One region of the Micromonospora sp. CA-248212 genome, then DNA from elsewhere that is predicted to be linked to it. Evidence: riboswitches for the same ligand, from Rfam matches in the RefSeq annotation. Region 1 holds a riboswitch; the other holds the start of a gene.

Region 1 (5,379 bases):
CCATCACGACTACCCGTTTGCGGTCGTGCTCGCGGAGCAGGCGTACCCCGTACTCGTGCAGGGCCCGGCCGACGCCCCGGCGACGCAGGTCCGGACGGACCGTCAGCTCGGCGGTGGCGTTGTCGGTGTTGTCGAGCTGCGGCAGGTCGAGCTGAAGGTAACCGGCGGGCACCCCGTCCAGCCGGGCCAGCGCCCAGAGGGAGCGGGTGCCGGGCATCGGGGTGTGAAATTGGGCGTCGAAGCGTTGCCGGCAGGACGGCGGGAAGTCGGGCAGGTCGGCCTCGGTGGCCGCCGCTCCGATCCGGTACGCCTCGTCGACCGCGGTCCGGTCGGTGCCGTCGAACGGCGCGATCGTGATGCTCATGTGGGCGAGCCTGGCAGGTGCAAAAGCGACAGGGCCAGCGAATTTTCGCTGGCCCTGTCGGACGTGGTCGGGAGGGACACTCGCACAACGCCTCCGGCGTTGGGTCGCAAGAACTTCAAAAGTCTTCGGCGAAATGCCCTCCCGCACGGAGCATCTTGCGCCGTCCGGTTCCTGCCGTCAAGTCCTGCGCGGCGGGTTTTCCACACTCACAGCGAAAATCCAGTCACCCGGTGGATTCAGCCGAGCAGGCCGGCGTCGCGGGCGGCACGCAGGGACGGCTTGATCTGGTGGGTCGGGCCGACCTGGGCGGCCACCGCGTCGATCGTCTTCAGTCCTTCGCCGGTGTTGAAGATGACCGTCTCCGCCGTGGGGTCGAGCCGGCCGGACTCGACCAGCTTGCGCAGCACCGCCGCGGTGACGCCGCCCGCCGTCTCGGCGAACACCCCGGTGGTACGGGCCAGGTCGCGGATGCCGGCGCGGATCTCGTCGTCGTCGGCGTACTCCATCCACCCGCCGGTGCGGCGCACCGCCTCCAGGGCGTAGAGGCCGGCGGCCGGGTCGCCGATGTTGAGCGACTTGGCGATGCCGGTGGGCTTGACCGGGATGATCGTGTCGGTGTCGGCGTGCAGGGCCGTCGCGATCGGGTTGCAGCCGGCCGACTGCGCCCCGAACACCTTCCAGCCGCCCGCCGGGGCCTCGACCAGGCCGATCTCGACCAGCTCGGAGAAGGCCTTGTCAATCTTGGTGAGCAGCTCGCCGCTGGCCATCGGGATGACCACCTGGGCGGGGATCCGCCAGCCGAGCTGCTCGGCCACCTCGTACCCGAGGGTCTTGGAGCCTTCCGCGTAGTACGGCCGGACGTTCACGTTGACGAACGCCGTGTCCTCGAACTCGTCGGTCTCCACCAGCTCGCCGCAGAGCCGGTTGACGTCGTCGTACGAGCCGTCGATGGCGACCAGTTCGCCGCCGTACACAGCGGTGGTGATGACCTTGCCCTGCTCCAGGTCGCTGGGGATGAAGACGATCGAGGGCACGCCGGCGCGGGCGGCGTGCGCGGCCACCGAGTTGGCCAGGTTGCCGGTGGAGGCGCAGGCGAACCGGGTGAACCCGAGCGCCTTCGCGGCGGTCAGCGCCACCGAGACGACCCGGTCCTTGAACGAGTGGGTCGGGTTGGCGCTGTCGTCCTTGACCCAGAGCGGCGCGGTGATGCCCAGCTCGGCGGCGAGGTGCGGGGCCGCCACCAGCGGGGTCAGCCCCGGGTCGAGGGTGACCCGGGTGGCCGGGTCCTGCCCGGCGGGCAGCAGCGCGGCGTACCGCCAGATGTTGTCCGGGCCGGCCTCGATCTGCTCGCGGGTGACCGTGGCGAGGGCCGCGGTGTCGTAGTCGACTTCCAGCGGACCGAAACACTCGTAACAGGCGTGCTGGGCGGCGAGCGGGTAGCGGGCCGAACAGGCGCGGCAGACGAGGGCGCGGGCGGGGCTGGCGGAGGTGTCGATGCCGGAGGCGGCGAGCGTCGACGTCATGTCGAGAGTCCTCTCATCTTTCCCCGCATCGCACGGTGCGGCGGGGACGGAATTGGCACCTGCCCCGCGGGTCGCTCAGCGGTGAGCGCGCGGGGTGGTTGCCGGGGCGTCGTCGGGCCGTATCCCTCAGCCCCTCTGGATGAGGTATGTAGTTGTGCCGTCAAGTCTAGGCAACGTTGCCCGGCGCCTCCACCGGGCATCCCAGCCAGTGGGTCAGCGGGCCGCCACCGCCACCGGGTCGACTACCGCGACGGGATCGGTGACCGCCGTCGACCGGGGCGACGACGAGGGCCGGGTGCGGGTGCGCGCCGCGAGGTTCGCGGCGACCAGGGCGGCGATGGTGATCGCCGCGCCGACCAGTTCGACCCCCTCCGGCCGGTAGCCACGGGCGATCTGCACGACGAACGTGGTCACCGGGACGAGGTTCATGAACAGGGCGGCGTTGGCCGCGCCCAGCCGCTGCACGCCGGTGTTCCAGGCCAGCACCGCGACGACGGCGGCGACGAGCACCGCGTACGCCAGTTGGGGGGTGACCGCCACCAGGTCGGCGGCGGCCGGCGCGTGCTGCCACCCGACGGCGTCGGCGCCGATGCTCGCGACCACCATGGCGGCCGTGCCGGCGAGCGCGGTCAGCGTGGTGAAGCGCAGCGGTGACCACGCGCCGAACCGGGTCGCGCCGTGGGTGTAGATGGCCCAGCCGAGCACCGCGCCGATCATCATGAGGCCGCCGAGACCGAACTGGCCGAGCCCGGCCAGGCTTCCGCGGGTGATCACCAGGCCGACGCCGAGGAGCGCCACCAGGGAGAGGGTCAGCAGGGCAGGCTTCGGCCGTACGCCGTCCCGGGCCCACCGGACCAGTTGGGTGATGATCGGGGTGGTCGCCACGAACAGGGAGATCTGCTGCGGGGCCGCGTGTTCGAGGGCCAGGTTGGTGAGCAGGTTGAAGCCGGCGAAGCCGACGACACCCAGCACCACCACCTCGACTCCCCGACCGCCGAGGCGCAGCGCGGCAGACCCCTCGCGGAACAGCAGGATGCCGACCAGGATGACGGCGGCGAACAGATAGCGGGCGGTGGTCAGGTTGAGCGGGTCGACCCTCGCCAGCGCGGTGGCCAGGATCGGGAACATCGCACCCCAGGCGAGCGCGGCGAGCAGCGGGTAGGCGGCGGCGCGGGATCGCATCGTCAGCTCCAATGTTCGAGTATCTTCGAACCAACAACACCGACCTTAGGGTGTTGTTCGATCGTTGTCGAACAAGGGTTAGGCTGGTCACATGGAGCTGCACGAACCCGACCTGACCGCCGTACCGGTCACCGCCGTACTGGCCGCGCTCGCCGATGACGTGCGGTTGCAGATCGTCCGGGCGCTCGCCGAGGGCGGCGAGGCGGCCTGCGGCAGCTTCGACTTCGGCGTCTCGAAGGCGACCCGGAGCCACCATCTGAAGGTGCTGCGCGAGGCCGGCCTGACGCGTACCCGGGCCGCCGGCACGAGCCGCCTGGTCCGGCTGCGCCGCGACGAGGTGGACAAGCTCTACCCCGGCCTCCTGGACGCGGTCCTCACTCCCCGCCCTGCGGCCTGACCCGTCCACGCCCTTGACTGACCTGTCCACGCCCTTTGGCTGACCCGTCCGCGCACGCGTCGCCGGAGCCGACACGCCGAGGCTCCGGCGACGCGCGTTACGGGTCGGTCAGGCGTTGACCGGGCTGGGCTCGGCCATCGACGGCACCTCGGCACGCCGCTTGAAGAGCACCGAGTCGAGCGCCCACGGGCCCGCGCCGAGCGTCGCGACCAGCAGGAACGACCAGCAGAAGAGGGCTGCCAGCTCACCGCCGTTGCGCAGCGGCAGCAGGTCGTCCGGCTGGTGCACGACGAAGTAGGCGTACGCCATCGAGCCGGACGCGAGCAGCGCGGCGGGTCGGGCGAAGAGTCCGACCAGCACCAGCGCGCCGCAGATGAGCTGGATCAGGGCGGCCCACCAGCCCGGCCAGGTGCCGAGCGGTATGGCCTTGCCGGTCGTCGAGTTGCCGCCGAACAACCCGAAGACCGACGCGAGGCCGTGCAGGGTGAACAGCAGGCCGATCACGATGCGGAAGAGGGACAGGGTCGGCCCGCCGAGCCGAGAGACGTTCATGGAGACCTCCATCGAAGGGAACAGACCTCTTCCATGGTGGGGCCTCAAGCCATCGATGTTAATAAATTCCTTGCTAGTGGGAAAATCCCCGGCGGAAGAACCTGAAGCGCGCGAGGCCGAAGCTGCGATTTGCCCTGTTTTGACCGCCCACCACGATGGCCGTCACCGACGCTGGGAGCGCTCCCGAGCCCTCAACGTACCGGCTGGCGTGGTGTCCGTACACCCTGTCGAGCTGCCCTGAAAATGGGGCAAGCGCTGCCGCCGAGGGGCGCGGGGGCAGCGCCTCGACCTGGCAGCCGGGACTGCGGCAGCGCGCAGATGTCGGATAGTGTCCGCTTCGACACGCGGCGCGACATCGCTTCGCATCGAAGGTCGGGAGGCGCGCATGGCGAGCATCGAGGAAGTCAAGGCGGCGCTCGCACAGGCTGCGGATCAAGGAAATGCCACCCAGCAGCAGATTCGCGCCGCCGTCGAGGCAACCGAGCAGACCATGGCAAGACTTCGGGCTGTGGCCGCCGGCACCGGACACCCAACGCTGGCCGAAGCGATTGCCCGCGCCGAGCAGGGCAAGCAACGCCTCGTGGAGGCGATGACGCTGCTCCAGGGCAGCTCGCAGGCCGCCCGAAACTACATGAGCGTCCTCGGGTAGACGAGGGCTACAGCATCTCGAGCCGGTTGTGCGCGCCGATCACACACCGGGCGCGGGCTCAGGCGCTAGTCCCGCGATGCGAGGTCGGCTGCCTCTGAGAGCAGGGTGTCCAGCGCAGAGTCGACGAGACCTTCTTCCGTGAAGATCTTCTGGACCGTCGCCGCCTGGATCCGCCCGATCATTTCGGGGCTGACCGTGTAGTCAAGCGAGGGGTCGATGGTTGCCAGGATCAACGACTCAGCGTCGTCGGCTCGGATCTCAGGGCCGCCCTCGTACTGGGCTCGCAACTCTGCGACAAACTTGATCACTCCGACCCGGTCTGCGGTCTCGCCAAATCGTCGGTCGACTGCCACAAAGAACAGAGCGGCAAGGAACCGTGGGAAACCGTCCCAGCCTTCGGCATCGAGCCGGGCACCGACGGACTCGTTGGCAGCGTAGTCACTCCGGATCATCGTCCGGACGTACTCGATCAGGTCGGACTTGATCATCGCTGTCCCGTCTCCTCGCTCGTCGAGTGTGGCCATAGTTCCACATCGCTTTGGCCATGACCGCCACCGCACCGGCCGCCATCACCAGCGCCGTCACGGGGTTGTCGATTTGGGGAGAAGCTTGAGCCGGTCCCGGCGAGGCAGTGCCAGTACTCGATCCGCCGCCATTGTCCTGCCTCAGGAACTTGTAGAACTCCTTCGCGCCACTCTCGCTCTTCTTCAAA
Region 2 (5,379 bases), 2.8 Mb from region 1:
TACGAGGCCCGGCACGCCATGGGCCGGCACGTGGCGAGCGCGCCGGTGCGCGACAGCGCGTACTGGGATTCCGAGGCGGCGTTGAACGTCTTCGAGTTCACCCTGCTGGAACGGGTCGCCGGGCGGCACTACCAGGAGGCGGTGGCCGCCTACCTCCAGGCGTTGCGGCGCGAGGGTGACCTGCTCGCGCGCCCGCACAAGGTGCTCGACCGACGTCGCCGCAAGGCGCTGTCGCTCGCGTTCGGCGGGCTGGACGACGAGGAGCTGCACCTGTGGGCGTCGGTGGCCTACCGCAACGCCATCCTGGAACTGCTCGGCGACCTGCAGGCGTTCGCCGCGCACCTGCGCCACCAGGCTGGCTGAGCGGTCTCCTCAGAGCACCTGGGCGAGGAAGCTTCGCAGCCGGGGATGCTCGGCCCCCTCGAAGATCCGCTCCGGCGGGCCGGCCTCCAGCACCACGCCCCGGTCCATGAAGGCCACGGTGTCGGCGACCTGCCGGGCGAAGCCCATCTCGTGGGTGACCACCACCATGGTCATTCCGGCGGCGGACAGGTCGGCCATCACCCCGAGGACCCCCTTGACCAGCTCCGGGTCGAGCGCCGAGGTGGCCTCGTCGAAGAGCATCACCTCGGGTCGCAGCGCCAGCGCCCGGGCGATCGCCACCCGCTGCTGCTGACCGCCGGAGAGCTGCGCGGGCCGGGCGTCGGCCTTGCCGGCGAGCCCCACCAGCTCCAACTGCGCGCGGGCGACCTGGACCGCCTCGTCCTGGCCGAGCTTGCGCAGTCGGCGCAGCGCCAGCGTGACGTTGCGCAGCACGCTCAGGTGCGGAAAGAGGTTGAACTGCTGGAACACCATGCCGACCCGCTGGCGTAGCGCGTCCGGGTCGTCCCGCAGCACGCTGCGTCCGTCCAGCAGCACGTCGCCGCGGTCGGGTTCGATGAGGCGGTTGAGCGTACGCAGCAGGGTGGACTTGCCCGAACCGGACGGTCCGATCACGCAGGCCGTCGCGCCGCGGGGCACGGTCAGGTCGACGCCGCGCAGCACGCGGTTCGGCCCGAAGGCCAGGTGGACGTCGCGCGCCTGCACGCTCACCGAGGTCGTGGTCATCGCCGGTCTCCCTGCGTCGTGGCGGGCAGCGCCGTGTCGTCGTCCTCGTCGTCCGGCGCGGTGGCCGGGCGGCCGTGGCGCAGCCGCCGGTCGATCCAGTTGACGAGGTGGGTCAGCGGGACGGTCAACGCCAGGTAGAACAGGCCCGCCAGCAGCAGCGCGGATTCGTTCCCGGTGGTGGCCGCGTAGTCCTGCCCGATCCGGAACAGCTCGCGCTGGCTGGCCACCAGGCCGAGGAAGTACACCAGACTGGAGTCCTTGATCAGCGCGATGAGCTGGTTGACCCAGGCGGGCAGCACCCGCCGGATGCCCTGCGGGATGATCACCAGCCGCATCGCGTCGGCCCAGGAGAAGCCGAGCGCCCGGGCGCCCTCCAGTTGGGCGGCCTCCACCGACTGGATGCCGGAGCGGAAGATCTCCCCGATGTACGCGGCGGCGATCAGCGACAGCGCGAGGATGCCCAGCGGGTACGGTTCCGGTCCCCAGACCCGCATGCCCAGCGGCGCCAACCCGACGCCGATCAGCAGGATCGTCGCCGCGGCCGGCAGCCCTCGGAACACGTCCGTGTAGACGCGCGCCGGCCAGCGTAGCCACCGACTGCGGGAGATGCCGGCCACGGCCAGCAGCAGACCCAGCACCGTGCCGAGCAGGGCGGCGGAGACCGCCAGGATCAGCGTGTTGGGCAGCCCGACGGTCAGCATCTCGGGCAACGCCTCGCGCATCGCGTCGACGTCGAAGAACGTTTCCCAGAGGGTGCTCAACGGATCCATCGTTCGCCTCTCCTGCCGCCCTGCTCGCTCGTCACCGCCGGCCGCTCAGGAGGCGGCCGACGCGGACGCCGACGGTTGCGCCGACCCGGACGCGGACGGGGCTGTCGCCTTGCCGCTGCCCGGCTTGAAGTCCGCCGGGATCGGCCGGCCCGGGTAGTACTGCGCCTGCAACCGGCTCCAGGTGCCGTCGGCGATGACCTCGTCGAGGGCCTTGTTCAGCGCCTCGCGCAGCTTGTCGCTGCCCTTGGCGACGGCGTACGCGGTCGGCGCCGGGCTGAGCTGCTTGGCCGCCACGGTGATCTTGCCGTTGCTGTCGGCGGCGGACTTCTCGCCGATCTCGGCCGGTGCGATCCAGGCGTCGGCCGTGCCCGCCTTGAGCTGGTTGATCGCGCCGTTGTAGTCCGGCACGCGGACCGGGTCGAGCTGCTTGCCGGTGGCGTAGTCGTCCTGGACGGTGCCCTGCACCACCACGACACGCTCGCCGGTGAGCTGGTCGAATCCCTTGATCGGCGAGCCGGCCGGCACGTCCAGCCCGAAGTAGCCGAAGTCGTACCCGTTGCCGAAGTCGACGGTCTTCTTGCGCGCCTCCGTGATGGTGATCGAGGAGCTTCCGACGTCGAACTTGTGGTTGTTGACCTGGGAGAGCAGCGCGGAGAAGTCGGTGCCGACGAACTCCACCTTCAGGCCGAGCTTGCCGGCCACGGCGGTCAGCAGGTCGTTGTCGAAGCCGGTGAACTTGCCGTCCTTGAGGTACACGTTGGGCGGGGCGTCGGTCAGCGTGCCGGCCCGCAGCACACCCGGCTGCGCCAGACCGTACGGGTTCCCGCCGCCACCCGCCGAAGAGTCACCCCCGTCAGAGCAGGCACCCAGCAAACCAACGGTCAACAAAGAAACCCCAACAGCAACAAAACGAGAAGAAATACGCATAACTAACTCCAAAGGGATGCGTCGATCCCGTCGACCATGAAGTTATTGCCGCGACACGCCGGTCAGGCGGGCAACAACTTCATGATCGACGCGAAGAAGGGTGAGGCGGGGTGGGGAGGGGTTAGCGCTTTAGGCGGCGGTACACGCCGCGCTGCGCATTCGCATCAGGTCCACGTGGCGGCGCCGGGTCAGGGCCGGCGTACGGCGGCTGGCCGGTGGCGTGGGGCTGAGGATGTGCATGCGGTCTCCCGGGTCTTGGTGCTGACCTGGGTGCCAGGCCACGCTTGCACCGACGTCCCGCCGGTGCCTGGTCTTCACCCGGGGCACCCCACCGCGGAGGAGGGTTGCCGGCCAGCGAGCCGGGGCTTCGCGCTGGCACTCATGACCTGCGCCGAGGCTAGCAGCAGCCACCGGTCGGTCGTCCAGCCGATATGACCACCCTCACCGGCCGCGACCCGCGCTCGGCGAGCCGGTCAGCCGGCGTGCACGTGGGGCCGGCGCGTCCGGTCCGGCTCCTGGCGGCGCAGGATCTCCCGGGTGACCGAGACGATCTCGCCCTGCCCGAACGCCAGGTAACGCAGCACGTTGCGGGCCGGGCCGCCCTCGGTCCACTCGAAGTAGATGTGGGGGCGGCGCGTGCTGCGGTCGCGGATCTCCAACAGCAGCGCGGCCAGCGCGTTGGGCACCGAGGAGCTGGCCAGGCTGAGCACCGGGAAACGGTCGTGCGCCACGCTGCCGCGTACCAGCAACCCCGTCTCGAAGTCCGACGGATCGGTGACCCGGACCTCGACGAAGATCACGTCGCTGTCGTCGGGGAAGTCGTTGTCCGCCATGGTCTGGGCCAGCTTGTCGCGGTACTCCGCGAGGTCGCGGCGCTCCGGCTCGTGCGCGACCAGGCGGATGCGACGTCCGGAGCGCTCGTCGATCATCGCGCTCGCCAGCTCGTCGAGCTGGACGCGGTCGACCCGCAGCTCGAACGCCCGCGACACCCGCGACAGCGCCGACACCAGGATCATCGCGCCGATGAAGCAGGCGGCGATCTTCACGCCGTCGGGCCGCTCTGCCACGTTCGCCACGGTGGTGTAGACGAACGCCACCGTGATGACCCCGAACGCGACCGCGCGACCGCGCTGACGCCGCCGCCGCGCCGCGAGCGTCACGGCCGTCGCCGCCGAGGTGATCAACACCAGAACCCCGGTGGCGTACGCGCCGCCCTGCGCGTCGACGCTGGCGGAGAAAATGATCGTGATGAGGAACGCCACGCCGGTGAACACCAGGACCAGCGGCCGGACCGCGCGAGCCCACGTCGGCGCCATGCCGTAGCGGGGCAGATACCGGGGTACGAGGTTCAGCAGCCCGGCCATCGCGGACGCCCCCGCGAACCAGAGGATCGCGATGGTGGAGAGGTCGTAGACGGTGCCGAACACCCCGCCGAGATGCTGGTGGGCCAGGTAGGCCAGTGCCCGGCCGTTGGCGGCCCCGCCCGGCCGGAAGGCCTCGGGCGGGATCAGCACGGTGGTGGTCACGCTGCTGGTGATCAGGAAGACGCTCATCGTCGCGGCGGCCGTGGTGAGCAGCCGCCGCGCGCCCCGGATGCGGCCCAACGGCCGGTCCTCCGAGTCTTGGCGGTCCCCTCGGATGTGCGGCATCACCGCCACCCCGGTCTCGAAACCGGACAGACCCAGCGCCAGCTTCGGGAACACGAGCAGGGACAGCCCGACCACCAGCAGGGGATCCCCGTGTCCGGTGGTCAGGGCGTTCGTCCAGTCCCCGACCGCGCTCGGGTGGCTCACCACCCGCCACAGCGCGTCGGCGATCACCACCGCATTCAGCGTCAGGTAGACCGCGACCAGGACGACGGCGATCCCGATGGCCTCGCCGAACCCCTTGAGGAACACCGCGCCGAGCAGCGCCACCAGCAGCAGCGTGATGACCACCTCGTGACCCTTGAGGCCGCTGGGCAGGAACGGGTTCTCGTCGAGGTGGGCGGTCGCGTCGGCCGCGGACAGGGTGATGGTGATGATGAAGTCGGTGGCCGCGAAGCCCAGCAGCACCAGCACGAACAGCTTGCCCGGCCAGTAGCTGAGCAGGCGTACGAGCATCGCGATCGAACCCTCGCCGTGCGGGCTCTCCACCGCCACCCGCCGGTAGACGGGCAGCGCGCCCAGCAGCGTCACCAGCACCAGCACCAGGGTCGCCACCGGCGAGAGCGCCCCCGCCGCCAGCGCCGCGATCCCCGGCTGGTAGCCCAGCGTCGAGAAGTAGTCGACGCCGGTCAGGCACATCACCTTCCACCACGGGTGGTGGCGCTGCTCGGGTGGGCGACCGCCGGGGCCCTGCGGCACCGGCTGCTGCGACTCGTCGGCGAGCAGCCAGCGCCGTACCCGGTCGGTCCGCCGGCCGGCACGCCTGTTCACCTCCACCGGCGTCACCCCCGTCCCGCCCATGGTCACCGCGAGTATCCGCCGTGTGGTCGCCATCCGTCCGGCGGTGTGCGGAAACCGTCCGTCGCGTGCACCGGCCCGGGGCCCCGGGTTTCGGGTCGTAAGCACCGGGGAAGCAGCGCCCCCGTCCC

What was found. Region 1 has a riboswitch for S-adenosylmethionine ahead of thrC (threonine synthase). Riboswitches for the same ligand answer to the same signal wherever they lie in the genome.
Region 2: linked by a shared signal. The riboswitch ahead of ACQP03_RS11375 (ABC transporter substrate-binding protein) and the one ahead of thrC (threonine synthase) in region 1 are both predicted to bind S-adenosylmethionine.

Annotation. Positions count from the first base shown of each region.
Region 1 covers NZ_CP192023.1:6,758,312-6,763,690, forward strand. Annotated here, with positions in the region: gene ACQP03_RS31800 (GNAT family N-acetyltransferase) at 1-364, opposite strand, end outside; gene thrC (threonine synthase) at 601-1,887, opposite strand; SAM riboswitch class I at 1,898-2,033, opposite strand; gene ACQP03_RS31810 (DMT family transporter) at 2,101-3,069, opposite strand; gene ACQP03_RS31815 (ArsR/SmtB family transcription factor) at 3,161-3,466, shown strand; gene ACQP03_RS31820 (DoxX family protein) at 3,575-4,018, opposite strand; gene ACQP03_RS31825 (hypothetical protein) at 4,404-4,667, shown strand; gene ACQP03_RS31830 (hypothetical protein) at 4,733-5,155, opposite strand; gene ACQP03_RS31835 (hypothetical protein) at 5,106-5,379, opposite strand, start outside.
Region 2 covers NZ_CP192023.1:2,323,510-2,328,888, forward strand. Annotated here, with positions in the region: gene ACQP03_RS11360 (hypothetical protein) at 1-363, shown strand, start outside; gene ACQP03_RS11365 (amino acid ABC transporter ATP-binding protein) at 373-1,107, opposite strand; gene ACQP03_RS11370 (amino acid ABC transporter permease) at 1,104-1,877, opposite strand; gene ACQP03_RS11375 (ABC transporter substrate-binding protein) at 1,923-2,762, opposite strand; SAM riboswitch class IV at 3,080-3,191, opposite strand; gene ACQP03_RS11380 (amino acid transporter) at 3,278-5,284, opposite strand.